One region of the Streptomyces sp. NPDC018029 genome, then DNA from elsewhere that is predicted to be linked to it. Evidence: predicted binding sites of a transcription regulator. Region 1 holds the regulator's gene; the other holds the start of a gene.
The links. Region 1 encodes HrcA, which represses chaperone genes, less so after heat shock. Its sites were predicted from a motif close to TTNGCACTCNGNNNNNCNGAGTGCNAA; they were not measured.

Region 1 (7,222 bases):
TCGACGCCGGTCTCGGTCATGGTCTCCACGGCCAGCTCGCCGCGGTCGCCCTTGGGCAGCGCCTGTACGACGGTGATGCGGGGCGACTCCTCGGGCTCCTCGGCCACGGCGTCCATCCGCACGACGAGCCGGTCCTTGCCCTCGGTGTCGAGGACCACGCACTGCGCCCACCGCCCGGCGCCGTCGGTCAGGACGACGTCCTCACCGGCGTGCAGCCGCTTCACGGAGACGGCGTGCCGCCCCTCCGGGCCGTCCAGTACGTACCGCCCGTCGGCGCCCGCGGTGAAGTCCTCGACGACGAAGACGGGGGCGGTCACGCGGCGCCCTCCGCCGTCGACGAGGCCCTGGCCTCGGCCAGTTCGGCGGCGAGGACCTCCACGAGCTGCCCGGCGGGCAGCTCCCGGGCGAGCCGGTGGCCCTGTCCGGCCCAGAGCGCCATGGCCTGCGCGTCACCGGCCTTGGCCGCGGCCTTGCGCAGACCGCTGGTGAGGTGGTGGACCTGGGGGTAGGCGGCGGGGGCGTACGGACCGTGCTCGCGCATGAAGCGGTTGACGAGACCGCGCGCGGGGCGCCCGGAGAACGCCCGGGTCAGCTCGGTCCGTACGAACAGCGGGTTGGTCATGGCCTGCTTGTGCAGGGCGTTGGCGCCCGACTCGGGGGTGACGAGGAACGCCGTGCCGAGCTGCGCCGCGTCCGCGCCCGCCGCGAGCACCGCGGCGATCTGCGCGCCGCGCATCAGCCCGCCGGCCGCGACGATCGGGATCTGCGCGGTCTCGCGGACCTGGGTGATGAGGGAGAGCAGCCCGATCCCGGAGCCGTCGGCCTCGGGGTTGTCCTTGTGCGTGCCCTGATGTCCGCCCGCCTCGATGCCCTGCACGCACACGGCGTCGGCGCCGGCCCACTGCGCGGTCTGGGCCTCCTCCGGCGTGGTGACGGTGACGACGGTCAGGGTGCCGACGCGCGCGAACGCGTCGAGGACGTCGCGGGTGGGGCACCCGAAGGTGAAGGAGACCACCGGCACCGGGTCGTCGAGGAGGATCGCGAGCTTGGCGTCGTACCCGTCGTCACGCCCGCTGTCCGGGTCGCCGAGCTCCGTCTCGTACCAGGTGGCCTCGCCGGCGAGCTGGCTGCGGTAGACCTCGACGGCCGCGGGGTCCGCGGTGTCGGGCTGTGGCATGAAGAGGTTGACGCCGAAGGGTTGCGAGGTCAGCCCCCGCAACTGTTTGATCTCCTGGTACATCCCGTCGGCCGTCTTGTACCCGGCGGCGAGGAACCCGAGCCCGCCGGCCTCGGCGACGGCCGCGGCCAGCTGCGGCCCGGAGGCGCCGCCCGCCATGGGGGCCTGCACGATCGGATGGCGGCAGAGAGCGGTCAGTGCGGAGGACATGCACGCATCGTGCCACGCTCCTTCGACCGTGCCGAATCGCGTACCCCGCGCCGGGTGTGCGCCGCCTCGTCTGCCCCATCGACCGCCGTCGGCAACTGCGGGCCGTCCCGGGTTGCTCGCGCAGTTCCCCGCGCCCCTTGAAGGCCCGTTCCGGGCCCCTTCAAGGGGCGCGGGACGGTCGTCTTCAGGGGCGCGGGGAACTGCGCGACCAGCCCCCACCGCCCCGCAGGTGACCGACAAGGCCACCGCTCAAGGCGCTACCGCCCGTTGAACGCATCCTTGAGGCGGGAGAACAACCCCTGCTGCCCCGGCTGGAACTGCCCCGTGGGCCGCTCCTCCCCGCGCAGCTGCGCCAGCTCGCGCAGCAGCCGCTCCTGCTCGGGGTCGAGCTTCGTCGGCGTGAGGACCTCGACGTGCACGATGAGGTCGCCGCGTCCGCCGCCGCGCAGGTGCGTGATGCCGCGCCCGTGCAGCGGTACCGACTGGCCGGACTGCGTGCCGGGCCGGATGTCGATCTCCTCCAGGCCGTCCAGCGTCTCCAGCGGCACCTTCGTGCCGAGCGACGCCGCGGTCATCGGGATCGTCACCGTGCAGTGCAGATCGTCGCCGCGCCGCTGGAAGACGGCGTGCGGCAGCTCGTGGATCTCGACGTAGAGGTCACCGGCGGGGCCGCCGCCGGGGCCGACCTCGCCCTCGCCCGCGAGCTGGATCCGCGTGCCGTTGTCGACACCGGCCGGGATCTTGACCGTCAGGGTCCGGCGCGAGCGGATCCGCCCGTCGCCCGCGCACTCGGGGCACGGCGTCGGCACGACGGTGCCGAAGCCCTGACACTGCGGGCACGGCCGCGACGTCATGACCTGCCCGAGGAAGGACCGCGTGACCTGCGACACCTCACCGCGACCGCGGCACATGTCACAGGTCTGGGCGGACGTCCCCGGCGCGGCACCCTCGCCGCTGCAGGTCGTACAGACGACAGCCGTGTCGACCTGAATGTCCTTGGTGGTCCCGAAGGCGGCCTCTTCGAGGTCGATCTCCAGGCGGATCATGGCGTCCTGGCCGCGACGCGTGCGCGAGCGCGGGCCGCGCTGCGACGCCGTCCCGAAGAACGCGTCCATGATGTCGGAGAAGTTGCCGAAGCCGCCGGCGCCGAAGCCGCCCGCGCCTCCGCCGCCGCCCGACTGGGACAGGGGGTCGCCGCCGAGGTCGTAGACCTGCTTCTTCTGCGGGTCCGACAACACCTCGTACGCGGCGTTGATCTCCTTGAAGCGCTCCTGAGTCTTCGGATCCGGATTCACATCCGGGTGAAGCTCACGCGCCAGCCTCCGGAAGGCCTTCTTGATCTCGTCCTGGGAAGCGTCGCGGCGCACGCCGAGTACGGCGTAGTAGTCCGTGGCCACTTACGACTCCGCCAGGATCTGTCCGACGTAACGTGCCACTGCGCGTACTGCTCCCATCGTTCCCGGATAGTCCATGCGGGTCGGTCCGACCACGCCGAGTTTGGCGACTGCCTCGCTTCCCGAACCGTAGCCGACCGAGACCACGGACGTGGAGCTGAGCCCCTCATGGGCGTTCTCGTGACCGATCCGTACGGCCATGCCCGAATCCTGCACCTCACCAAGCAACTTGAGGAGCACGACCTGCTCCTCAAGGGCTTCGAGAACGGGCCGGATGGTGAGGGGAAAGTCATGTCCGAAGCGGGTGAGATTGGCGGTTCCGCCGATCATCAGCCGTTCTTCGGTCTCCTCCACGAGCGTTTCGAGGAGGGTGGAGAGGACCGTCGCGACCGTGCCGCGGTCCTCGGTCTCGAAGGCCTCGGGCAGGTCCTGCACCAACTGTGGCACATCCGCGAACCGGCGCCCCGCGACCCTGCTGTTCAGCCTGGCCCGCAGGTCCGCGAGCGCACTCTCGCCGAACGGCGCCGGGCAGTCGATCATGCGCTGCTCGACCCGTCCCGTGTCGGTGATCAGTACGAGCATCAGCCGGGCCGGAGCCAGCGAGAGAAGTTCCACGTGCCGCACCGTCGACCTGGTGAGCGACGGGTACTGCACGACGGCGACCTGCCGGGTCAGCTGCGCGAGCAGCCGCACCGTACGCCCCACGACGTCGTCGAGATCCACGGCGCCGTCGAGGAAGTTCTGGATGGCGCGACGCTCGGGCGCGGTCATCGGCTTGACGCCGGCGAGCTTGTCGACGAAGAGGCGGTACCCCTTGTCCGTCGGGATGCGCCCCGCGCTGGTGTGGGGCTGGGCGATGAACCCTTCCTCCTCCAGCGCCGCCATGTCATTGCGGACGGTGGCCGGGGAGACCCCCAGACGGTGCCGCTCGGTGAGCGCCTTCGAGCCGACGGGCTCCTCCGTCCCCACATAGTCATGGACGATGGCGCGCAGCACTTCGAGCCTGCGTTCACTGAGCATCGCGCACACCTCCAGCTGTCTCTGTGAGCCCCGCCTGGCACTCACCGCGGGCGAGTGCCAGCCTTTCAAAGGGTCAGTGTACGGCCGTCGGGTACGGCCCCGGCAAGACAGCGGCTGCCGAACACCGCGCGTGCGGATAGCGTCACCGTATGAACGTGACGCCGGCATGGGAAGCGGCGGGCTGGGAGCGGCTCGCACCGCGCGTGGGGCGGCGCCGCCTGCCCCGCTGGGACTGTACGGCGGGGCTGGTCGTCGGGGACGACGCGGCCCTCATGATCGAGGCCGGGTCGAGCCTCGCGGAGGGCGCGGCCCTGCGGACACAGGCCCGGCAAATCCTCGGCGGGGGCCGCCGGGTCACCCATCTCGCGCTGACCCACCCGCACTTCGACCACGTCCTCGGCGCGGCCGCCTTCGCGGGCGTGGAGGTGTACGGGGCGGTGGGCATCGAGACGGTCTTCACCAAGGGCCGCGAGGAACTGCGCGAGGACGCGGTACGCCACGGCCTGGACGCGGACGCGGCGGCGGAGGCCGCCGACCTGCTGGTCCACCCGCACCACCTGGTGTGCGGGGAGTGGACGCTCGACCTGGGCGGCCTCCAGGTGCTGCTCGCGAACATCGGGCCCGGCCACTCGGGCCACGACCTGGCGGTCCTCGTCCCCGGCACCGACGGCGCACCGGAGATCGTCTTCTGCGGTGACCTCGTCGAGGAGTCGGGCGAACCGCAGGCGGGCCCGGACGCGGTGCCGAAGCGGTGGCCTGCGGCGCTGGACCGCCTCCTCGACCTGGGCGGCGAGGACGCGCTGTACGTCCCCGGACACGGCGCCACGGTGAATGCGGCATTTGTCCGCGCGCAACGCGCCACACTGGCAGCCCGCTTCGGCGTGTCGTGACCGCAACGCCTTCCGCTCTTCCTATCGTCACCGGAATGCGCCAGTACTCCGCCGACCTCACGCCCCCTTGGAAGAAGCCGAAGCCCGTACCGGAGGTGGCGGCGGACGCCGGCCTCGTGGTCGAGGAGCTGAGCACCGGTTTCTGCGGGGCGGTGATCCGCTGCGAGAAGACGGCGCAGGGCCCGACGGTGACGCTGGAGGACCGCTTCGGCAAGCAGCGCGTGTTCCCGATGGAGCCCCGCGGGTTCCTCCTGGACGGCCGCCCGGTCACCCTGGTCCGGCCCACGCAGGCTTCTGCTCCTGTACGTCCCTCCCGTACCGCCTCCGGTTCGGTGGCCGTCCCCGGGGCGCGGGCCCGGGTCGCCCGCGCGGGACGTATCTACGTGGAGGGCCGTCACGACGCCGAACTCGTCGAACGCGTCTGGGGCGACGACCTCCGCATCGAGGGCGTCGTGGTCGAGTACCTGGAAGGCATCGACGACCTCCCCGGGATCGTCGCCGAGTTCGCCCCCGGCCCCGACGCCCGCCTCGGCATCCTCGTCGACCACCTGGTCCCCGGCTCCAAGGAGTCCCGCATCGCGGCGGAGGTCACCAGCGCCCACGCCCTGGTGGTCGGCCACCCCTACATCGACGTATGGGAAGCGGTGAAACCCGCCTCCGTCGGCATCCCCGGCTGGCCCCGCGTGCCACGCGGCCAGGACTGGAAGACGGGCGTGTGCAGAGCCCTGGGCTGGCCGGAGAACACCGGCGCGGCCTGGCAGCGCATCCTGAACTCGGTCCACTCCTACAAGGACCTGGAGCCCCCGCTCCTGGGCCGGGTCGAAGAACTGATCGACTTCGTCACCCTGCCGTGACGCGGTGGTGCGAGACCTAGTCGACCAGGTCCCGCACCACCGCGTCGGCCAGCAACCGGCCCCGCAGCGTCAGCACGGCCCGCCCGGCCCCATAGGGCTCGGCTTCGAGCAGCCCGTCCGTCAGCGCCCGCCGGGAGGCGGCCAGGCCGGCCTCCCTCAGCAGCGACAGCGGACATCCCTCCCGCAGCCGCAGCTCCAGCAGGATCCGCTCCACCCGCCGGTCCTCGGCGGAGAGCACCTCACGCCCGGCCCCGGGCGACCCCCCGCCCGCCAGTGCCCCCGCGTACGCCCCGGGATGCTTGACGTTCCACCACCGCACGCCCCCCACGTGGCTGTGCGCGCCCGGCCCGGCGCCCCACCAGTCGGCCCCGCGCCAGTACAGCTCGTTGTGCAGGCACCGCCCGGCCTCGGACGTCGCCCAGTTGGACACCTCGTACCAGTCGAAGCCCGCGCCGCCCAGCACCTCGTCGGCGATGAGGTACCGGTCCGCGTGGACGTCGTCGTCGGTCATCGGCACCTCCCCGCGCCGGATCCGCCGGGCCAGCTGCGTGCCCTCCTCCACGATCAGCGCGTAGGCGCTCACGTGGTCGGGACCGGCCCCGATCGCCGCGTCGAGCGAGGCCCGCCAGTCGTCGTCGGTCTCGCCCGGCGTGCCGTAGATCAGGTCCAGGTTCACGTGGTCGAACCCGGCCGCCCGCGCCTCGGCGACGCACGCCTCGGGCCGCCCGGGCGTATGCGTACGGTCGAGCACCTTCAGGACGTGCTGCTTCGCGCTCTGCATGCCGAAGGAGACCCGGTTGAACCCGCCCTCCCGCAGCTCGCTCAGATACGCCGCGTCGACGGACTCCGGATTGGCCTCGGTCGTGATCTCGGCGTCGACCGCGAGCCCGAACTCGTCCCGCACGGCGCCCAGCATCCGCACCAGGTCCCCGGCGGCGAGCAGCGTCGGCGTACCGCCCCCGACGAACACGGTCCGCACGGGCCGCGGGTCGTCCCCGAGGACCTTCCGGGCGAGCCGCACCTCGTCGACGAGGGTGTCCGCGTAGTTGTCCCGGGAGGCGAGCACGCCACCGGAGCCGCGCAGCTCGGTGGCGGTGTACGTGTTGAAGTCGCAGTAGCCGCAGCGCGTGGCGCAGTACGGGACGTGCAGGTAGAAGCCGAGGGGGCGGGAGGCCGCGCCGTCCAGGGCGGACGCGGGCAGCGCCCCGTCCTCGGGCATGGGCTCACCATCGGGCAGTGCGGAAGGCATGTCTTCGATTGTCCCGCACCCTCGGGCAACCCCGCGCCGCTCACTCATTCGCTCCCTGAGCCCGAAGCACCAGCAACGCGAGGTCGTCGTCCGGCGGCCGCTCCGAGAACTCGTGGACGAGCCTGCGGATCCGCTCCGCCACCAGCGGAGCGTCGAGCCCCGCGCACTCGGCCAGCGCCGCCGCGAGCCCGTTCCCGTCGTCGAACTGGCGCCGCCCCGTCCGGCGCTCGGTCACGCCGTCCGTGACGCACAGCAGCGTCTCACCGGCCCGCAGCTCGAAGCTCTCGCTGGTGTACGTCTCGTCGTCGACGACCCCGAGCAGCATCTGCGGAGTGGCCGCTTCCCGTACCTCTCCCTCCGGGGAGAGCAGGAGCGGCAACGGATGCCCGGCGCACGCGATCGTGCAGCGCACGCCCCCTTCGTACGGC
Region 2 (7,222 bases), on a different contig from region 1:
CCACCTCGGTGACATCCGCCTCCCGGACCTCGATGAGGTCAGCGAGACCGAGGGCGTCGGCGTTGGCGCGGGCGACCGCGCAGGTCAGGGGGTCGCGGTCGACAGCGAGCACGGAGATCCCGGCCCGCGCGAGCGCGATGGCGTCGCCGCCGATGCCGCAGCAGAGGTCGGCGAGTGAACGGACGCCCAGGTCCCGGAAGCTCGTGGCGCGGTGGGCGGCGACGGAGGCGCGCGTGGACTGCTCGACGCCGTTCGGCGTGAAGAACATCCGGGCCGCGTCCTCGGCGCCGAACTTCGCGGCGGCTCGGCGGCGCAGCCGGGCCTGCGCGATGGCGGCGGAGACCAGGAGCGCCGGGTGCGTGCGGCGCAGCCGGGTGGCGGCGGCGAGCTCCTGCGCGGGCTCGACGTCCCGCACCTCGTCGAGCAGGGCAAGGCCCTCGTCGGTGCGCAGGGCGGCGAAGGCGGCGAGGGGGTCGCCGAGGTCGGTCTCGTGGCCGCTCGGCGTGTTCGGGTCGTTCACCTGCCCCATTGTGGGCCAGTCGGTGGATGGTGGTCGGCCGGTGGCGGTGTCGGGCCCTCGCCACGGCCTTGAACTGCGAGGATCCGGCGCCATGCAACTAGTACGACAAAAGGAAGAATCCGCCAGAAGGCGGAAGAATCAGGTGCGTGTCCTGGTGGCCGCCCTGTCCGTCGCGGCGATCGCATCGGGCTGCGTCTCCGGGGACGAATCCGACGGCGTGAGACCCGCCCACGGCCAGCAGCCGCTCAACGCCCCACCCGCCCGCGCCCTCGACGCCTACGCCAGGAAACTCGCAGCGGTCCAGGTGGCACGGGCCGCGGCGGCCAAACGCTGGGGCCTGGCGAAGACCCCGCTCGCGGCACCCGCGCCACCCCGGACCAAGCCGCGGCTCACCACCCGCAAGGGCTTCGAGGTCAAGGGGCACAAGGGCCTGCCGCCGGTCTTCACGACCATCCCCACCAAGAAGAAGGTCGTCTTCCTGACCATCGACGACGGTGCCGAGAAGGACCCGGCGCTGCTGAGGATGATGAGCGACCTGCGGATCCCGTACACCGCGTTCCTCAGCGACTACCTCGTCAAGGAGGACTATGCCTACTTCAAGAAGATGCAGTCCCGCGGCGTCGTCCTGAACAACCACACCCTCAACCACCCCTACATGCCCGGACTTTCGTACGAGGGTCAGCGCCGCGAGATCTGCGGCATGCAGGACGTCATCCAGAAGCGCTACGGCAAACGCCCCAAGCTCTTCCGCCCGCCGTACGGCAACTACAACGAGGACACCCTGCGCGCCGCCAAGGCCTGCGGGATCAAGGCGGTGCCCCTCTGGGCGTCGGAGGCCTTCGCCGACCGCATGGAGTGGCGCGAGTGGGACAAGGACCTGCACCCCGGCGACATCATCCTCACGCATTTCCGGGGGCGTGAGGACTGGAAGGGCACCATGCCCGACATGGTCCGCCGGGTCATGAAGACCGTCACCGCCAAGGGGTACGCGGTGGCCAGGCTGGAGGACTACCTGTGACCCCGCGGGCGCGAGCGCACCGCCGCATCCTCGCCGCGGCCCTCCTGTGCGGAGCACTCGCGCCCGCACTGCTCACGGGCTGCGCGGATTCGGTGGACCCGATCGAGCGACTGGGCAGAAAGGCAGCGGAGAAACTCCCCTCACGCAAGCCCACGGGAGAACCGGACGCTCGCCGCTGTGGGCAGGCGTTCCGCTGGGCGGAACGGGTGGGCACAGCCCACGGTGCCGAGCACGAAGAACCGAGGCGCCCCCCTGTCGCCGACGGGGAACCCCGGACGACCGCAACCCGTTGCCCCGAAGGGGCAACGAGTACCCCCCTCCGCTGACGCCCGGCGCGCAGCCGATTGGCACTCCGCTTGACCGAGTGCTAACCCGCGTCCTAGTCTCGCTTCTGGCACTCCCCACTGGAGAGTGCCAACAGCGACGGGCAGGTCCGGCACCCGCGACGACGGATCCACCTGGTCGCCACACCTCAGACTCTTAACCCCGTGAGATCTCCGAAGGGGGAGACCGGATCGTGACGACCGCCAGCTCCAAGGTTGCCATCAAGCCGCTTGAGGACCGCATTGTGGTCCAGCCGCTCGACGCCGAGCAGACCACGGCCTCCGGCCTGGTCATTCCGGACACCGCGAAGGAGAAGCCCCAGGAGGGTGCTGTCCTCGCCGTGGGCCCGGGCCGCTTCGAGAACGGCGAGCGCCTGCCGCTCGACGTGAAGGTCGGCGATGTCGTGCTGTACAGCAAGTACGGCGGCACCGAGGTGAAGTACAACGGTGACGAGTACCTCGTCCTCTCGGCCCGCGACGTGCTCGCGATCGTCGAGAAGTAGTTCACCCAGCAGATTTGCTTTCCGAGCTGCGCCCCTGGTCACCCCGCTGATTGCCGGGCGGCGAGGGGCGTAGTTCGTTACAACCGAGTTTTCGAGAGGGCTGAATCGCTCCCATGGCGAAGATCCTGAAGTTCGACGAGGACGCCCGTCGCGCCCTTGAGCGCGGCGTCAACAAGCTTGCCGACACGGTCAAGGTGACGATCGGCCCCCGCGGCCGCAACGTCGTCATCGACAAGAAGTTCGGCGCCCCGACCATCACCAACGACGGCGTCACCATCGCCCGCGAGGTAGAGGTCGACGACCCGTACGAGAACCTCGGCGCCCAGCTGGTGAAGGAGGTGGCGACCAAGACCAACGACATCGCGGGTGACGGCACCACCACCGCCACCGTGCTCGCCCAGGCCCTCGTCAAGGAAGGCCTGCGCAACGTCGCCGCCGGCGCCTCCCCGGCCGCCCTGAAGAAGGGCATCGACGCCGCCGTCGCGGCCGTCTCCGAGGAGCTCCTCGCCACCGCCCGCCCGATCGACGACAAGGCCGACATCGCGGCCGTCGCCGGTCTGTCGGCCCAGGACCCGCAGGTCGGCGAGCTCATCGCCGAGGCGATGGACAAGGTCGGCAAGGACGGTGTCATCACCGTCGAGGAGTCCAACACCTTCGGCCTGGAGCTCGACTTCACCGAGGGCATGGCCTTCGACAAGGGCTACCTGTCGCCGTACATGGTGTCCGACCAGGAGCGTATGGAGGCCGTCCTCGACGACCCGTACATCCTGATCCACCAGGGCAAGATCTCGTCGATCCAGGACCTCCTGCCGCTGCTCGAGAAGGTCATCCAGGCCAACTCCTCGAAGCCGCTCCTGATCATCGCCGAGGACGTCGAGGGCGAGGCCCTGTCGACCCTGGTCGTGAACAAGATCCGCGGCACCTTCAACGCCGTCGCGGTGAAGGCCCCCGGCTTCGGCGACCGCCGCAAGGCGATGCTCGGCGACATGGCCACCCTCACCGGTGCCACCGTCATCGCCGAGGAGGTCGGCCTCAAGCTCGACCAGGTCGGCCTGGACGTGCTCGGCACCGCCCGCCGCGTCACCATCACCAAGGACGACACCACGATCGTCGACGGCGGCGGCAACAAGGCCGACGCCGACGCCCGCGTCGCCCAGATCAAGGCCGAGATCGAGGCCACGGACTCCGACTGGGACCGCGAGAAGCTCCAGGAGCGCCTCGCGAAGCTGGCCGGCGGCGTGTGCGTCATCAAGGTCGGCGCCGCCACCGAGGTGGAGCTGAAGGAGAAGAAGCACCGTCTGGAGGACGCCATCTCCGCGACCCGCGCCGCGGTCGAGGAGGGCATCGTCTCCGGTGGTGGCTCCGCCCTGGTGCACGCCGTCAAGGTCCTCGAGGGCAACCTCGGCAAGGAGGGCGACGAGGCCACCGGTGTCGCCGTCGTCCGCCGCGCCGCCGTCGAGCCGCTGCGCTGGATCGCCGAGAACGCCGGCCTCGAGGGCTACGTCATCACCTCGAAGGTCGCCGAGCTCGAGAAGGGCTTCGGCTTCAACGCCGCGACCGGTGAGTACGGCGACCTGGTCAAGGCCGGCGTCATCGACCCGGTCAAGGTCACCCGCTCCGCCCTGGAGAACGCCGCGTCGATCGCCTCCCTGCTCCTCACGACCGAGACCCTGGTCGTCGAGAAGCCGGCCGAGGAAGAGGCCGACGCCGGTCACAGCCACGGTCACGGCCACTCGCACTGACCGCTGCGCTCGCTTGAACGGTGACTGAGGCCCGGCTTCCCTTACGGGGAGCCGGGCCTCAGCCCATTCCGGCTTCGCGTCTGCCGGGTTGCGCTCACGTGGACGGGTGCGGGCCGTGGTCCGTCCTCGCGCAGTTCCCCGCGCCCCTTAAGGGGCGTCCCCTCCCCGGGAAGCTACTGCGGCCCGTACTTGCGGCCCGTCCGCGACGTGACCCCGCCCAGCAGATTCCGCGGCGTCACCTTCACCACCCCCATCAGCGCCTTGTACCGCGGGTCGGGGACGGACAGCGTCTTGCCGCGGGCGAGGTCGGCCAGGGCGACCGCGACCAGCTTGTCCGCGTCGAGCCACATCCAGTTGGGGATGTTCGACGTACCCATCCCGGCACGCTGGTGGAACTCCGTGCGTACGAAGCCGGGGCAGAGCGCCATCAGCCGCACCCCGGACCCGGCCAGGTCCTTCGCCGCGCCCTGCGTGAACTGCACGACCCACGCCTTGGACGCGCCGTACGTCCCGCGCGGCACGAACGCCGCCACCGACGCCACGTTCACGACACCGCCGCGGCCGCGGTCCCGCATCGACGCCGTCGCCGCCGACGTCAGCCGGAGCACCGCCTCGCAGTGCACCTTGAGCATCGTCAGCTCGTCCTCGAGCGACACCTCCAGATAGCGGCCCTTGTTGCCGAACCCCGCGTTGTTGATCAGCAGGTCGACCGCGTCCCGCCGGTTCGACAGCCGCTCCTCGACCGCCTCGATGCCCGCGTCCGTCGCGAGGTCGGCGGTGAGCACCTCCGCCTCGATGCCGTGCCGGTCGTGCAGCTCGGTCGCCTGTTCGCGCAGCCGCTTGGTGTCGCGAGCCACCAGCACGAGGTTGTGCCCGTCACCCGCGAGGCGCCGCGCGAAGGCGGCGCCGATGCCGGCGGTAGATCCCGTAATCAGAGCCGTAGTCATGGCCCAAGGCTAGTGAGATCCCGTGACCGCGTGCTGCGCCACGTACTTGCGCGCGCGTGCGGCCGTCTCCGGGTGCAGTGCGTCGCCCGCCGCGAGCAGCTGCGGCAGCAGCGCCTTCTCCGTCGTGACGGCCCGGTACTGCAGGCCGACGGTGACCTCGTGCGCCGGCCGGTGCAGGATCTCGATGCGGTCCCCGGCCCGGATCTCACCCGGTTCGATGACCCGCAGATACGCGCCGGGGGCGTCCCCCTCGGTGAACCGCTTGATCCACCCCTTCTCGCCGAGGTGGCCCTGGAACGTACGGCAGGGAATGCGGCCGCTCGTCACCTCCAGCACCAGATCGGCACCTATCCGCCAGCGCTCGCCGATCTTCGCGCCGTTCACGTCGACCCCGGACGTCGTGAGGTTCTCGCCGAAGGAGCCGTCGGGCAGGGCCCGCCCGAGCGTCCGCTCCCAGGCGTCGAGGTCCTCGCGGGCGTAGGCGTACACCGCCTGGTCGTCGCCTCCGTGGTGCCGCAGGTCGGAGATCTCGTCACCCTCGACGCCGCTGCCGCCGACCCCCTTCGCGCCCGGCGCGGCCACGCGCACGGGTCCGGGAACCGGACGCTTGTCGATGCCGGTGAGACCGGAGGGCGCGGCGGTGTGGTCGGACGGCTTGCGGCGGCCCACATTGACAGAAAGAAGCTTCATGGCAGGCAGGCTAAGGGAGTCACCCTCAAAGACGCGACGTAATATTTCGCGACATGTCCAAGCGTCGCTTATGATCGAACCATGATCGAGGCCCGTCATCTCCGTGTGCTGCGCGCCGTGGCCGCCACCGGCTCCTTCTCGGCCGCGGCCCGTGAGCTCGGCTGCACCCAGCCCGCCGTCAGCCAGCAGATGAAGGCACTCGAAGCCTCGGCCGGCACGCCGCTGCTGATCCGCACGGGCCGTGAGATGCGCCTGACGCAGGCGGGCGAGGCCCTCGTCCGGCACGCGGCGGGCATCCTCGCCGGGCTCACCGCCGCCGAGGAGGAGGTCGCCGCGATCGCGGGCCTGCGCGCGGGCCGGGTCCGGCTCGTTTCCTTCCCGAGCGGCAGCTCGACCCTCGTCCCCTGCGCCCTCGCGGCCTTGCGTGCGGCACATCCCGGCACGCGCGTGTCGCTCGTGGAGGCCGAACCGCCGCGCTCCGTGGAGATGCTGCGCGAGGGCGACTGCGACGTGGCGCTGGCGTTCCGGTACGAAGGGGCGACGGCGGCGGAGGAGTGGAGCGACCTCGTCGTGCGTCCGCTGCTCGCGGACCGGCTTGTCGGCCTCGTGCCGGAGGGGCACCGGCTCGCCGACGCGGAATCGGTCACCATCGGGGAGTTCGCGGACGAGTCGTGGATCGCGGGCTGCCCCCGCTGCCGCAGGCAACTGGTGGAGGTCTGCGAGAGCGCGGGCTTCGTGCCCCGGATCGATTTCGCGACCGACGACTATCCGGCGGTGATCGGCCTGGTCGGGGCCGGTCTGGGGGTGGCGGTGCTGCCCGAGCTCGCGATCGAGTCGGTGCGCCCCAAGGGCGCCCGCACCGTGACGGTGGAGCCTGCCGTGCAGCGGGAGATCGTCGCGCTCACCCTGCCGGATCTGGCGCAGGTGCCTGCCGTCGCCGCCACGCTGGACCACCTCGCGCGGGCCGCGGCCCGCTGATCGGCACCCCCGCGGGGGCGCCTTGTGAAGAAACGTTCCTTCAGCTGTGGGACACGGCGCCGCTCGTCGAGGCGGACGCCGTGACGAGCCGGTTGCGGGCCCGCCCCATCAGCTCTTCGCGCTCGTCCTCGGTCAGCCCGCCCCATACGCCGTAGGGCTCGCGCACCGCGAGCGCGTGCGCGGCGCACTCCGCCCGCACCGGGCACCGCATGCAGACCTCCTTGGCCGAGTTCTCGCGTGCACTGCGAGCCGCTCCCCGCTCGCCCTCCGGGTGGAAGAAGAGTGAGCTGTCGACCCCGCGGCAGGCCGCGAGGAGCTGCCAGTCCCACAGATCTGCGTTCGGTCCGGGAAGGCGGGAGAAATCTGCCATTGCTGGTCCCCTTGGTGCCGTTCTGACGCGGATACGGTGCCGATGACCGTACATCTACTGTCTAAGGAGATGAAAATATGACTCATTGCGAATCTAGCCATAGACACCAGGAAAAGGGAAGAAAAGGCGCT

Region 2: the regulator HrcA is predicted to act here: its motif matches at 1,883-1,909, upstream of groES (co-chaperone GroES).

Annotation. Positions count from the first base shown of each region.
Region 1 is NZ_JBIRFV010000001.1:512,295-519,516, forward strand. It holds gene ACH4D5_RS02275 (16S rRNA (uracil(1498)-N(3))-methyltransferase) at 1-317, opposite strand, end outside; gene ACH4D5_RS02280 (nitronate monooxygenase) at 314-1,387, opposite strand; gene dnaJ (molecular chaperone DnaJ) at 1,645-2,784, opposite strand; gene hrcA (heat-inducible transcriptional repressor HrcA) at 2,785-3,801, opposite strand; gene ACH4D5_RS02295 (MBL fold metallo-hydrolase) at 3,957-4,691, shown strand; gene ACH4D5_RS02300 (DUF3097 domain-containing protein) at 4,727-5,545, shown strand; gene hemW (radical SAM family heme chaperone HemW) at 5,562-6,794, opposite strand; gene ACH4D5_RS02310 (SpoIIE family protein phosphatase) at 6,835-7,222, opposite strand, start outside.
Region 2 is NZ_JBIRFV010000003.1:159,070-166,291, forward strand. It holds gene ACH4D5_RS09380 (methyltransferase domain-containing protein) at 1-529, opposite strand, end outside; gene ACH4D5_RS09385 (polysaccharide deacetylase family protein) at 612-1,538, shown strand; gene groES (co-chaperone GroES) at 2,056-2,364, shown strand; gene groL (chaperonin GroEL) at 2,478-4,106, shown strand; gene ACH4D5_RS09400 (SDR family NAD(P)-dependent oxidoreductase) at 4,280-5,053, opposite strand; gene ACH4D5_RS09405 (MOSC domain-containing protein) at 5,063-5,743, opposite strand; gene ACH4D5_RS09410 (LysR family transcriptional regulator) at 5,825-6,721, shown strand; gene ACH4D5_RS09415 (WhiB family transcriptional regulator) at 6,762-7,091, opposite strand.